DNA from 3 places in the Dendrosporobacter sp. 1207_IL3150 genome. Region 1 is predicted to be linked to each of the others. Evidence: riboswitches for the same ligand, from Rfam matches in the RefSeq annotation. Region 1 holds a riboswitch; each other region holds the start of a gene.

Evidence for each region. A riboswitch is a leader RNA that binds a small molecule or an ion and turns the genes downstream of it on or off. The one in region 1 is predicted to bind cyclic di-AMP.
Region 2: it holds a riboswitch for cyclic di-AMP, as region 1 does, so the genes downstream of both, V6C17_RS10505 (3D domain-containing protein) here and V6C17_RS09680 (C40 family peptidase) in region 1, are expected to answer to the same signal.
Region 3: it holds a riboswitch for cyclic di-AMP, as region 1 does, so the genes downstream of both, V6C17_RS13165 (3D domain-containing protein) here and V6C17_RS09680 (C40 family peptidase) in region 1, are expected to answer to the same signal.

What each region holds. Positions count from the first base shown of each region.
Region 1 is NZ_JBAIYU010000017.1:126,390-130,978, reverse strand. It holds gene V6C17_RS09690 (HD domain-containing protein) at 1-69, opposite strand, end outside; gene V6C17_RS09685 (Na/Pi cotransporter family protein) at 217-1,140, shown strand; gene V6C17_RS09680 (C40 family peptidase) at 1,195-1,857, opposite strand; cyclic di-AMP (ydaO/yuaA leader) riboswitch at 1,861-1,999, opposite strand; gene aroH (chorismate mutase) at 2,173-2,559, opposite strand; gene V6C17_RS09670 (hydrogenase expression/formation C-terminal domain-containing protein) at 2,638-3,018, opposite strand; gene V6C17_RS09665 (HyaD/HybD family hydrogenase maturation endopeptidase) at 3,015-3,494, opposite strand; gene cybH (Ni/Fe-hydrogenase, b-type cytochrome subunit) at 3,495-4,193, opposite strand; gene V6C17_RS09655 (nickel-dependent hydrogenase large subunit) at 4,214-4,589, opposite strand, start outside.
Region 2 is NZ_JBAIYU010000017.1:276,821-281,409, forward strand. It holds gene V6C17_RS10490 (hypothetical protein) at 1-321, opposite strand, end outside; gene V6C17_RS10495 (2-hydroxymuconate tautomerase) at 544-729, shown strand; gene V6C17_RS10500 (hypothetical protein) at 808-1,290, shown strand; cyclic di-AMP (ydaO/yuaA leader) riboswitch at 1,402-1,533, shown strand; gene V6C17_RS10505 (3D domain-containing protein) at 1,542-1,934, shown strand; gene guaB (IMP dehydrogenase) at 2,150-3,604, shown strand; gene V6C17_RS10515 (polysaccharide deacetylase family protein) at 3,646-4,545, opposite strand.
Region 3 is NZ_JBAIYU010000028.1:1,229-5,817, reverse strand. It holds gene V6C17_RS13180 (3D domain-containing protein) at 1-156, shown strand, start outside; gene V6C17_RS13175 (YibE/F family protein) at 289-1,392, shown strand; gene V6C17_RS13170 (L,D-transpeptidase family protein) at 1,459-2,175, shown strand; cyclic di-AMP (ydaO/yuaA leader) riboswitch at 2,223-2,366, shown strand; gene V6C17_RS13165 (3D domain-containing protein) at 2,373-2,954, shown strand; gene V6C17_RS13160 (alpha/beta hydrolase) at 3,084-3,815, shown strand; gene V6C17_RS13155 (DMT family transporter) at 3,951-4,415, shown strand.

The DNA of each region.
Region 1 (4,589 bases):
TTTTATTAAGGAATCATTGCTAACATGTTTTTTGAGTATGCGCCAAGCTTTGTCTCTTATTTCTCCCATGAAGAAACCTCCGCTATTATAAGTTTAAACACAATCCACCTTACAACTATTACCATGCTAAATTATACCAAAAAAACAGCCATTCCACAAAATTCTATAATAACGAGAATAAGCATACATTTTAGCATTAGATTGGGGGTCAGAAAAATGCATACACTAACAACACTCGGTGTTGGCATCTCCTTATTACTTTTCGGTATTTTTTTTATGCGTTTAGGTCTGCAGAACATGCTAGGGAATAAACTTAGATTAATGCTGGTAGAAATTACTGTGACCCCATGGCGAGGCCTCATTGCGGGGGCACTCGCATCAGCATTAATGCAAAGCAGCACTGCTGTATCTTTAATAACAATCGGTCTCGTTAGTGCAAATTATATGACCTTTTATCAGAGCCTTGGTATTATACTCGGCGCAAATATCGGAACATGCACTACAGTTCAACTGATGGCTCTTTCTTTTCCAGATCAGTACTTTATACCGCTTTTAATAACTTTTACAGTTATTGCAATCTGTATAAAAAAACTTCGTTTTATATGTTTGGCTATTAGCGGGTTCATAAGTATATTTTTGGGTATAAATATACTGTCAGATACACTGAGTAGTCTCTCTGAAATAGAAACTGCCATACAATATATACTTTCCTCGCAATCAAATCCTTTATACGGAATTGCTGGCGGCATACTTATAACTATGTTATTTCAGTCAAGCAGCGCGGCAACAGCTCTACTTATGATTCTCGCAGGTGACGGGTTAATCAATCTGACGTCAGCTGCTTACGTTGTTTACGGTAATAATATTGGATCCTGTATTTCTTCAGTAATTGTTGGCGCTGCTGCACCTATAGCTGCTAAAAGAGTAGCAGCAGCTCACATTATTCTTAACATAGTCGGAGCTGCACTCTTCTTACCTTTCACAAACTTTTTAACAAATTTAATAGCACTGCATGTTACTGATTTCGCGAGTCAAGTAGCACTTGTCCATACTCTTTTCAATATTATTTCGTCAATCGTTGTCGTTCCTTTTGCAAAACAGTATGCTAAGGCAATTATTGTCTTAGTTCCAGATAGATAATCATATCGGCCAATAGATAACAAAAAGGAGGCATATATGCCTCCAAATGAATCACTATAAAACTCTACGCGCTCCTACGTAGCGCGAGCCCCAGTATCCGCTATCAATACGATCAACGGCAACACCGCGACTAGAAGTTGCACTAATGAACTTTCCATCTCCAAGATAAATCCCGCTGTGCGAAGGACCAGAAGTGTATGTAGAAAAGAATACAAGATCTCCTGGCTGCAACCTGTTGTAAGATACCGATTGTCCCACTTCAAATTGCTGATCGGCTGTTCTCGGCATATAAATCCCACTATTGCCAAAAACAAATTTCACAAAACCGGAACAATCGAAGCCGCTTGGAGTAGTTCCACCAAACACATACGGCACCCCAATATAACGAAATGCTGTTTGTGTAAGACGTCTAAACGCCGTGGAGCTATCGCGGCTAGCTGGAATTTCGCGACCCATTAGTGCTTTGTAAGTTTGTTCACCAATTACTCCGTCTGCTTCAAGTCCGCGCTCTTTTTGAAAAGCCTTTACAGCTCTTGTCGTAGCTGGACCAAAATCGCCATCAGCGACGACATCATAACCTAAAGTATTCAATCGGGCTTGAATAGAAGCTACATCCTGACCTTCATCACCTTGTTCGTAGGCACCAGATGCATATGTAACGGAAACGGTGCAAACCAGCATTAAAAACATTACCAAAATACGTGCTGCCTTATTCAATTGATTGGCTCCTCCCTAAGCCTCCGAGGTTAGCTGACGGGTTAGGGTTGAGGTTCCCCTATCACTGCATTGAAATCAGCAGTAATTTCACCCCTTAAAGTTGGTTCCCCCGGTCCTGAGTTAGATTCGGCTTTTATAGTACTCATTCGATATTATTCTTTTTTTTTATTCAAAATCCTTCCTTATAAAAGATTAATTTCACAATCTCTGTTTTTATAAACAACTGTTAGTTTAAATCAAATCCATATTATAACAAATTCCCAAGATAATCAGAAAAACAAAAGCCTTTGCTGAAGCAAAAGCCTATTACATAGATTAACGGTTAGCATCTTCCTTTTCTTTAATGTCCTGCCGCAATGATATAGCGTCTCTTAAATAAATATGCTTTATCGATCTTTGCGGTAAATCAGTATTCCAAAGTATAAGTACTCTTATGCACTTTGAAATACCAGATGGATTCTCTATTTCCTGAGTTCCGAATAAGGGCACCTCATTCCACCCTAAACTTCTAGCCCCCACAGCCGGAAATGCAGAATTTAAATCAGAAGTCGAACTAAATATAACTGCTCCTATATCTTCGGTTTCTATATTGTTCGCAGTAACCATCGAAGTTAAAAGTTCCACGACACTTTCACATATCATTGTACTATTATTCGATTCTACTGTTATTGCACCTCGGACACCACGCAATACCTTCACCATTCCTTTACACTTTTTCTAGTAAAATTCGGTAAATAAATATTAATTCCTTTAGTTATTCCAGGTTATGAGTAATGGCAACTATTCCAAACTTTGCAATTGCTTGCCCAATTTTGATAAGCTGGCTTTTAAATCTTCGGGGTGGGCTGAAGCTAATTGCGGAAATGCGCCTATCTCAATCAGCTCGACAATCGGCTTGCCGAAACTATTATAAATAACTCCTGACCAAACACCAGTTATTCCTGTTTCTTGCCATTCAGCTGGTTCACTGCTATTTCCAAGTTTAACACTAATGCTGCCTTTTCCTAAAAAATCATTGATAATTTTTCGTTCATCTTGAGTTAATGGAGCCTGATTAATAAATATTGTAAATATCTCTCCCGTTGCCTTGAACTTTTCCAACGCTATATAAATTTCATGCAGGATTGATAATACATTGGCAGAAAAACTAGAAGTTTTCATTTCTTATTAACCTCAATTTTCCAGTAACTTAGTTTATTAATTATTCTTTCTATTACTGGTTCAACAGCTGAAGCTGCTACTGGCGATAATTCCAAACCAACATCCATTATTAATGGCTGAGTGCCAATAACTACAACTTCCTTAATTGGTTTACTTATTATCTCCAGAGCTGAAAGTACATCTTGAATCCCCAATTCATGCATTGACACTTTTTCCGTAAAATACGCTTTTACTTCTTCGTTAGAAAATTCATATATAAATCCTGCAGGCTGGGTTCCTGAAACAGCATCGACAATAATTAACTTATCCGTATCTGTTAGGAATTTAAGAAGCTCCATCCCCAGCGTACCACCATCGAGAACTTGTATGGATTCTGAAAAGTTATATGTTTTTTGCATTTCCTCAATAACTCTTACACCGAATCCCTCATCTTTAAGTAAAATATTGCCAATCCCTAGTATAGTTATCTTATTCATTTATTTAATATCATTTAAGTCTTCCGGTTCTTCATCATAAAACTTAACACCTGAAATCATACCGGAAACCTCTCCTCCTTTTTCCATAAAATCAGCTCTAGATGCCATATATATATGTACTATTACAAATAGCATAATTCCCCATGCTGCATAATGGTGAATTATATGAACATTATATTCGTTGATAAATAGGTGATTAAATGGTCCAAATACTTTAGCCGCAAAGCTATTAGGATTTATCATAACATACATTGCAAATCCTGTAACAATTTCTAGCAGGATCATTATATAAACAAATAAATAACCTGTTCTAGCTAAAGAATTACGTAAATATGGAGTATGCTGATCACGTAAGAATAAATAGTGGAGTGTTGTATCAACTAAACCAAACCAATATCGCCGAGTCCAAAAATGCGGCAGCAGCCTGTCACCTTTATTAATGATAAAACCATATATCCTAAGTATTAAAGATACAGTTAGCAGATAAGCAAAAATAAAATGGACATATCTCATCATTTCCATCGAAAATATATTCGTAATAGCAAACGTAGCCTCCGTACCTTGAGTGCCGATAAAAAAAGGATCGCCAATATATAATCCAGTAAAAAACAGCACAAATATAGCTAGTACCATGATCCAATGGAATATTCTGATGGCCGGAGAAAACACATAATAGGCTCTAAGTGATTTTTCCTTCATATTTACTCCTCCATTCAGCTCTACTTGTACGCATCACTATATACTACCGATAATTGTTTACCTTCAGCATTATATAAATGAGTAGCACAAGCAAGGCACGGATCAAAAGAATGTATAACTCTTAGTATCTCGAGAGGTTTTTCAGGAATCTTTATTTTTGTGTCAATCATGCTTGCTTCGTAAGGGCCATAACCAGCTTTGCTGTCTCTTGGACAAGCATTCCAGGTCGACGGTACAACCGCTTGATAATTAGCAATTTTACCGTCTTTAATAACTACCCAATGACTTAACCCTCCGCGCGGAGCTTCATGCAATCCTACACCCTTTGCTTCACTTGGCCATTTGCTTATATCCCATTTATCCATATTGGCTACCGAGGTGTCGCCATTATGGATA
Region 2 (4,589 bases), 150 kb from region 1:
TGCTGCATCGGCGCATAGAGTCAAAGGCGAAGTTATAAACGGTCCTTCAACAACATGAGCTACATCGCAGAGATCTACTAATATCTGACTAACTAGGATAGGAATAGCAAGAGTTGGATTAGGTGGACGAAGTTGTACAAGATTTAATGCAGTTACGCCTATCGGTGGGACCATACTAATTACGCAATCTTCGATCCGGCCGATGCGACCAAAAATTGCAGATCCGTCAATTAAGAGCAGGAGTACATTGCGTTCTCTCAAATCTTCAATCTCGCATACAAATTCCTTATTGCAAAAATGATGTAAAGGTGTATTACTCATAATAATATTTAACCTCCCTTAAACTTTAAGTATGAAGTAGTTTGCATCTACTATAGGTTATGAGTAGAAGAGGCGATATGTTACTAATCATAATTAGATTAAAAGCATATAGTGATTTACTATTTATAGTTTAAAAAACAAAAAATTCTTTTTTAATGCAGAGGAAAATACTGGTTGATAGTCGAAAATACTTACATAATATTTAAATAGGAGGGGTATTCAATGCCGATTGTACAAATTGATATGCTTGAAGGTCGTACTGTTGAACAGAAACGAGAATTAGTCAAAAAGGTAACAGCAGCTATTTCCGAAACTGCTAATTGCCCAGAGAGCGCGGTAACTATTATTATCAGGGATATGACTAAAGAACACCTAGGTCAAGGCGGGAAATTACGCGCTGATATCTAATTTTAGATAATAAATTAAATTAAATAAACCCATTTCGTTGACACGAAATGGGTTTATTTAATAGAGGAGCCTGGTAGTATGCTTGCATTAGATACAGCCTTAAGTGTTGAAATTAGCATAAGAAAACAATTAGAGTGTATGATAAAATCGGATGTCAATTCGGAAATAGCTGATATTTTACATTATTTAATAAAGTTAAATAGTGAATTAGAATTAATATTAGCTGATGCTAAAAAAGTTGATCCCAATACAAGTAGTTACCCGAATGTTGATATTGCACCTTTAGTCGGAAACGATGAAGATTGGCGCAGATATAATGAACTTGTTGAAAAAGTTGGTACTAACTATAATAGCCTTGTTATTCTTTGGTCTTTAGAGGCTATGATTGAAAAATCAGCCCAATTCTATCAGCAGGCATCTCAAAATAGCGCATACTCATCAACTAAAATGTTTCTAAGTTCTTTATATCAGGTAAAAACTATGAAGCGGCGTAAGATAAGTGCTTTATCCAGAATTGTTAACAATAATATATGGTCGGTTATAGGATTTTCACCTTTCTAATTTGCTTGTGTATAAAAATAGTGTGAATATTTTAAACAAATTGGTACTCGTAGGAAAAAAGTATATCTTGGAATTTTTATCAAGTTGACATAATGCTATACATCCAGTAACATATATGGCACGCCTAATTTCAACTGAAAGCGGAGGAACCGTTTTATTGGGGTGAAACTACCATTTAGGTAGTGGGGATTATCCTTTGTCCCTAATCCGTCAGCTAACTTCGCCGGCGTAAAGAAAGGAGTGCTGTAAAAATGAAAAAGATAATAGTAGCCTTTTATATTGCTACGACGCTTATACTTGGTGTAAACACTCAGATTGTTTCAGCTGAAACTAAAACTTCTGCAACATCTACTTTGGACATAGTGGCAACGGCATACGCACCAGGACCACATGATAATGGGAAATGGGGAAATCTTACGTATATGGGTACCAAAGTGCGTCCAGGTATTATAGCTGTTGATCCAAAAATAATTCCGTTAGGGTCTAAAGTGCGTATTGATTTTGCTGACGGACGTACTGTGGAGGCTATTGCGGAAGATACAGGTGGTGCAATAAAAGGAAATCGGATTGACATTGCTATGCAAACGGTATCTGAAGCATATAAATTTGGCATGCAAAAAGTAAAGGTAACTGTTCTCGAGTAAAAGGGCTTGGCAATGCCAAGTCCTTTTATTAATATAAGTATATGATGGTTAATTATCGGAATAATATATTATGGTTTATGATATTTTTATAGTTAAATTAGGTCGCTTTTATGTAAAATTTACTAAAAAATTATAAAAATGCTAGATTCGATAAGTTTATATATGTTATTATATTTGAAATATCTCTTTGTACTTAAGTGAAAGGAGCTACCTAAATGTTCGAATCTAAGTTTGAGAAACAAGGGTTAACATTTGATGATGTATTATTAATTCCTTCTAAATCAGAAGTTTTGCCAAGAGAAGTAGAGGTTAGTAGTTACTTAACTCAAAATATTAAGTTAAATATTCCGATTATTAGCTCAGGAATGGATACTGTAACAGAGGCTCGCATGGCAATAGCGATGGCTAGAGAAGGTGGGCTAGGAGTAATACATAAAAATATGTCAATTGAGCGACAAGCCAACGAAATTGATAAAGTTAAACGATCTGAGCATGGTATTATTGTTGATCCAATATATTTATCGCCTGAAAACATTTTACAAGATGCTCATGATCTTATGGAAAAATACCATATATCTGGTGTTCCTGTTACTGAAAATCAGAAACTAGTTGGTATTATTACCAATAGAGACCTGCGATTTGAAACTGATTTATCCAGAAAAATTCGGGATTGTATGACTCGGGAACACTTAATAACTGCACCTGTCGGCACATCTCTTGAAGATGCTAAAGAACTGTTACGCAAACATCGCATTGAAAAGTTACCTTTGCTTGATGATAAAGGTCGCTTAAAAGGCCTTATTACTATTAAAGATATTGAAAAAGCTTTAAAGTATCCTAATTCTGCTAAAGACTCTAAAGGTCGACTTCTTGTTGCTGCTGCAGTGGGAGTGGGGGCAGATATGATGGAGCGTGTCGAGGCTATCGTCGCAGCGAAGGTAGACGTAATTGTAGTTGATACTGCACACGGTCATTCAAGAGGGGTTTTAGAAGCTGTAAGGCATATTAAGAAAAATTATCCAGATGTAGATTTAATTGCCGGAAATGTTGCGACGGCTGAAGCAACTCGTGATCTTATTGAGGCAGGCGTTGATGCAGTTAAGGTAGGTATTGGACCTGGCTCGATCTGTACTACGCGTGTTATTGCAGGTATCGGTGTTCCTCAGATAACGGCGGTTTATGATTGTGCCGCAGTTGCTCGACAATATAATATACCTATAATTGCAGATGGTGGTATTAAATACTCAGGGGATGTAGCTAAGGCTATTGCCGCTGGAGCAAATATAGTTATGATTGGAAATTTATTTGCCGGGACAGAGGAAAGCCCGGGCGAGACGATAATTTATCAAGGACGGAGTTATAAAGTTTATCGGGGAATGGGATCACTTGGTGCTATGGCCGAGGGAAGTAAAGATCGTTATTTCCAAGAAAATATGGACAAGCTTGTTCCGGAAGGAATTGAAGGGCGAGTTCCTTATAAAGGTACATTAGCTGACACCGTCTTCCAGCTTGTAGGCGGTTTGCGAGCTGGAATGGGATATTGCGGAGTTCGGAATATTGGGGAGCTTATAAGCGACACAAAATTTATAAGAATTACTAGTGCAGGATTAAAAGAAAGTCATCCACATGATATTAGTATTACAAAAGAATCGCCGAATTACAGTTTATAAGAAATAAATTGGTCGTAAGAAGAAACACCGCCTGCTTGGTATTACCAGGCTGGCGGTGTTTCTATGCTTACGACCCGAAATTCAAATCCCTTATCTTTGTATAGCTTAATTATGTTAGGTAAAGCAGAAACCGTTTCATTATGTCCGCGTCCGTCATGCATAAGGACTATGGAATGACTCCATAAATGCTGTTGCTCTAACTGACGAGCAATATTAGCAGTAATTTGACTGGCTTTTGCGGAGGAAGCGTCGCCAGAACTAATATTCCATCCAACTTCAACGTATCCATTATGTTCAAGTGCGTTCCAATATTCCTTAGTGAAACTACCCGCTGATCCTCCAGGTGCTCGAGAAATTCTTGGGCGGAAGCCTATAATGTTTTTAATTTTATCGTCAGTTTGATAAAGCTGATTTAAGTAGGTCATAGAAGATTTATATAAGTCTCTATAGATATGATTATAACTATGATTTCCTATTGCATGGCCTTCACTAAATATACGTTTAAGTATCTCTGGATATTTTTCAACTTGTGTACCAACTACAAAAAAAGTTGCTTTAATATTGTATTCTTTGAGAATATCAAGAATTGCCGGTGTGTTTTCTGGCTCAGGTCCGTCATCAAATGTAAGATAGACAGTTCTTTCGCCATAATAAGGTTTGACCGGAGGTAGATTTTGGTCTAGGTTAAGGCTTTTCCGCTCTGGAACTGTGTACTTATCATAAAGTGGTAAATTACTAGAATTAATAGTAATCTTTTCATCGCTTAAAAGAATAAAGTTTGCGCTGCTATCTGAAGCAGTACTGTTTTTACTGACTTCGGTCTTGTTAAGAGATGCATAGGTTGAATATTGCGAGATAACTGTTGGCAAACAAGCAATAAGGACTAGTATAATTATAGATGCACCACAGATAGATTTCAGAAATAGATAATTTTTATTCATATTAACCCCAATATTCGTCAAAGTATGATGCATAAATTATTTAT
Region 3 (4,589 bases), on a different contig from region 1:
ATGGGATCAAAACTTTGGATTGAAGGCTATGGTGAAGCTATTGCAGAAGATCAAGGAAGTGCAATTAAAGGCAATCGTATTGATTTAGCTTTTAATGACCGTCAGCAGGCTTTAGATTATGGAATTCAAAATGCTAAAGTGTATGTCCTAAATTAATCGAATAAGTAAAAAGGCTGTACTTCTAAGCTTTGTGCTTGTGTACAGCCTTTCTTATTTTTAGTTCGATAAACAAGGATATATATAATGTGTTGTAGAATAGTGTCGCAATGTGCTTAGGAGGTAGATAAATTGATTCAGAAAATAATTGCCATAGTTTTTATATTCTTGTTATCTCTAGGAGTAGTATCTGCAGCCCCAGGAGAAGGAAAGAATCAAACGGTTCAATATGAAAAAGGGGTTGTTCTAAACGTTGGTTCTTTGGATAATTCCATGCAAAAGCAATATTTTATGTCTCAGGGCGAACTTGTTACTATTAAATTAACCTCAGGGCCTGAGTCAGGAAAAGTAGTAGATTCATTTAATTATGTTTCTGGCAAATCTCCATTTGAGATAAAAGTAAACCCTGGCGATAAAATCATTGTTGCAGTAAGCCACGACTTAGGAAAGACTACATATCACGTCAGTGATTTCGATAGATTCGATTACGTTTATGTTTTATTAGCAATTTTCATAGCATGTTTAGTTGTATTTGGTGGGATTGTTGGCGTTAAATCGGTTTTTGTTATTGCCGCGTCAACATTTATTATATTTGATGTTTTCATAGGACAAGTTTTAGTATCTAAAATTAGTATTACAATGCTAACCTTACTAGTTAGTGCGGTAATTGCAATGTTAACCCAAATAACAATAAGCGGTTGGAATCCCAAAAGTTTTGCAGCTATAATCGGGACTGTCGGTGGTGTTGCCGTAGCAGGTGCTTTGTCGATGCTATCGATTAAATTGATGCATTTAACAGGTCTGGATTCTGAAGAAGCAATGATGTTAAAGGCATCTATGTTGTCTTCAATAGATTTTCAAGGTGTACTTTTTGCGGGGATGGTATTAGGGGCTTTAGGTGCAGTCATGGATGTTACTATATCAATAGCTTCAGCTCTATATGAGGTTAAGACAGTGCGGCCTAACATTAGTATGAAGGAGCTGTTTATAACTGGGATGAACGTTGGACGCGATATTATGGGCACTATGTCAAACACGCTTATACTTGCATATGCAGGCAGTTCTTTGCCGTTAATGTTGCTGATCGCATCACAGCAACAAGTATCAATGCTCAAAATACTTAACCTTAATATGATAGTAACTGAGATAGCTAGAGCTTTAACAGGGAGCATAGGCTTAATTTGTGCTATTCCGCTTACTGCCTTTATCACTGCATTTTTATTAAAAGAGAAATAAATATTATAATACCTTTTATACTCCAATCATATAATTAATGAGTTTGGTTGATTGGAGGAGTATAAGGTGATTAATTTATTATCACTTAAATTAAAAAGAAGCCGACTGTTATTTAGTATGGCAGTCTTTTTAATTATGAGCGTGCTCTTTGGGGTCATCGGTTTTGAGTATATGGATGAGAAGGAACTCGCCGCTATTGAGAACCAGCCGACGACTAAGCCGCAAGGAGCGCAAAGCATTGTGATAAATGTATCCAAGCGTACATTAGAATTATATAATGACGAACAGGTATATAAAAAATATCGGGTAGCTGTGGGTAAGAGCGAAACACCGACGCCAATCGGAGAATGGAATGTTGTATGGAAAGACTACAATTGGGGTACCGGATTTGGAACTAGGTGGATGGGACTAAACGTCCCTTGGGGCATATACGGTATTCACGGTACGAATAAACCCTGGTCAATTGGGCAATTTGCTAGTCATGGTTGTATTCGTATGAGAAATAAAGATGTGGAAGAGCTATTTGAATGGGTCCCAATAGGAACGCCAGTTAGAATTGAGGGAAGGAAGATTAAGGTTCAGCGCAACTTAAAGTATCAGAGTACTGGTGCCGATGTTGTTCTTGTTCAGATGAAGCTAAAGGAACTAGGATATCTTAACACTAGGGCTGATGGTATATATGGGAAAGTAACTGTTGAGGCGGTCAAGGCTTTTCAAACTGCAAATGGACTTGAAGCTACCGGCAGTGTAGATAAAGAATTGATTGGGAAACTTGATATATAATTTGTTGGATAATTCATACTTTGACTACGTGGACAATTTGTTGTAAAATTAATATAATGCCGAATCCTAACAGGTACGGGGGAACCAATAAAGATATAGGGGTGAATCCGCATTGCGGAGGGGTTATTTCTCAATCTTCTCTTTGACCCTAACCCGACAGCTAACCTCGGAGGCGCCTTAAAAGAGAGGTGACCCAATTGAAGAGAGTATTTAAAGCAGTTGTGGCATTATTCAGTGTAATGCTGCTAACCTGCGCTGTAGCTTTTGCATCGCCTGAACTTCCGGTAAAACATGGCATGCGTGGCGAAAGCGTAGAAATTGTTCAAAGATTGCTGGCCAAATCAGGAGTATATTCCGGATCTATTGATGGTGTATTTGGCAATGGTACACTACAGGCAGTACGTGAATTCCAAGTCAAATATGGACTAGAACCTGATGGAATTGTTGGCCAAGAAACGTTTCGCTACTTAAATCGTTCTGACTCCGAAGGCAGCAGATATTCAAGATCACTCACAATGAGTGCTTCTGCTTATACTGCTTACGATGACGGAAATTCACACTATACTTATCGCGGGAATCTAGTTCGCAAGGGATTAGTTGCAGTTGATCCATCAGTTATTCCACTTGGAACACGCCTATATATACCAGGATATGGATATGCAATCGCCGATGACATTGGCGGTGCAATTAAGGGTAACAGAATTGATCTGGCATTTGAAAGTCGTAGTGAAGCGTTAAAGTTTGGTAGACAAACAATAACTGTTCATGTAGTTGAATAACAGGCAAACGCCTGTTTCTTTTTTTTCCTAATAGAAATATAAGTTTATAAAATAGACTAAGAGCAACAGCGATTTACACTTTCACTATATCTCGGCTTAAGCCGTACCTTTGATAATAAGGAGGGTACCATGAGAGAAATAATTATTGAGTGTGATGGTAATAGGCTTCAAGCTGTGTTACATACTACTTGTTATGTTGAAAATAGATTTGTGCTAGTTATGTGCCATGGATTTCGAGGGTCAAAAGAAGGGGGCGGACAAGCCGCTATAATGGCTGATAAGATTGCTTCGATGGGGATATCTGTTATGCGGTTTGACTTTACGCCTCTTCAGAATCTCACTTGGCAAGTGCGGGAGATTGATTCGATTGTAGACTATTGCAAAAAAAATATTTCTAATAACATTATATTATTGGGGCGAAGTATGGGTGGAAGTGCTTCGTTGGCGTATGCAGCACAATCTAGTAATATTAAAGGCTTGTGTTTGTGGGCGACTCCTTGGAGCTTACATGAAACTTTTAGGTTAGCACTCGGGGAAAATTATAAAATACTCGAAAATGGTGGAAGCTTAAAGATGCAAGACACGTACGGGATACTGCAATTAGAAGCTGACTTTATTCTGGACTTTGATAACTTCAATCTCATTGATTATGCTTCTAGACTAAATGATGTACCTGTTTTAATCTTACACGGTTCGAAAGATGAAATTGTTCCACTAAAGCAAGCTGAGCAAATTTATAACACATTATCAGGACCAAAGGAAAAAATAATAATAAATGATGGTAATCACCAATTAGCAGATCACTCAAAGGAAGCAATGGATGCTGTAATTAGTTGGATTAGTAGATATTTTGTAGGCTAACTATCCTTAGTTTTATGGTAGTGCTGTGTGAGCGGTTGTCTATTTTGAATATAAAAAGACATTCAGTAAATACTAAATGCGAGTCGAAAAAACGCCCCGTTATAGGGCGTACTATGCTTTAAGGGGCGTGAAATATTGAATATAAGTAATATTTCGGTTGACTTGCTGGCATTAATACTCGCTATGATTTCTGGGGTTTTTATGGCGGTACAAGGTTCGCTCAATGCAGCGCTGGGAAAGGTTGTTGGTGTACTAGAAACAACTTTTATTGTGCATATAGTTGGTACTGTAATTTTAGCAGTTTTACTATTCGTTTTTAAGCTCGGAAAGGGCAATATGGCGGCCATTTCGCAAGCACCATGGTACACATATTTAGGCGGTGTCGTAAGTGTTTTTATAATTTACCTTGTATGTGCCAGCATCCCGCAAGTTGGGGTAGCAAATGCGACAACGGCTATAATTGTTGGTCAAGTATTGACAGCAGTTGCAATTGATTATTTCGGTGCATTTGGACTTAAGCAAATGGCATGGGGATGGAGTCAACTTGCTGGAGTAGCGTTACTGGCTATCGGTGCTAAACTGCTTTTTCGAGGAGTATAGCCATAGTAAAGTATTTAACGTAGTAAATTTACCTTATGCCTAAGCATAAGGTTTTTTGCTGTTATTTTATTGAATTTAAATAGAGTGCGTGTAATAATTATAGATATATGATTATGGGAGGGAAAAATGTGGCAAGCTGCAATAAAGAAAAATGTACCTGTCCTAAAGTAGACT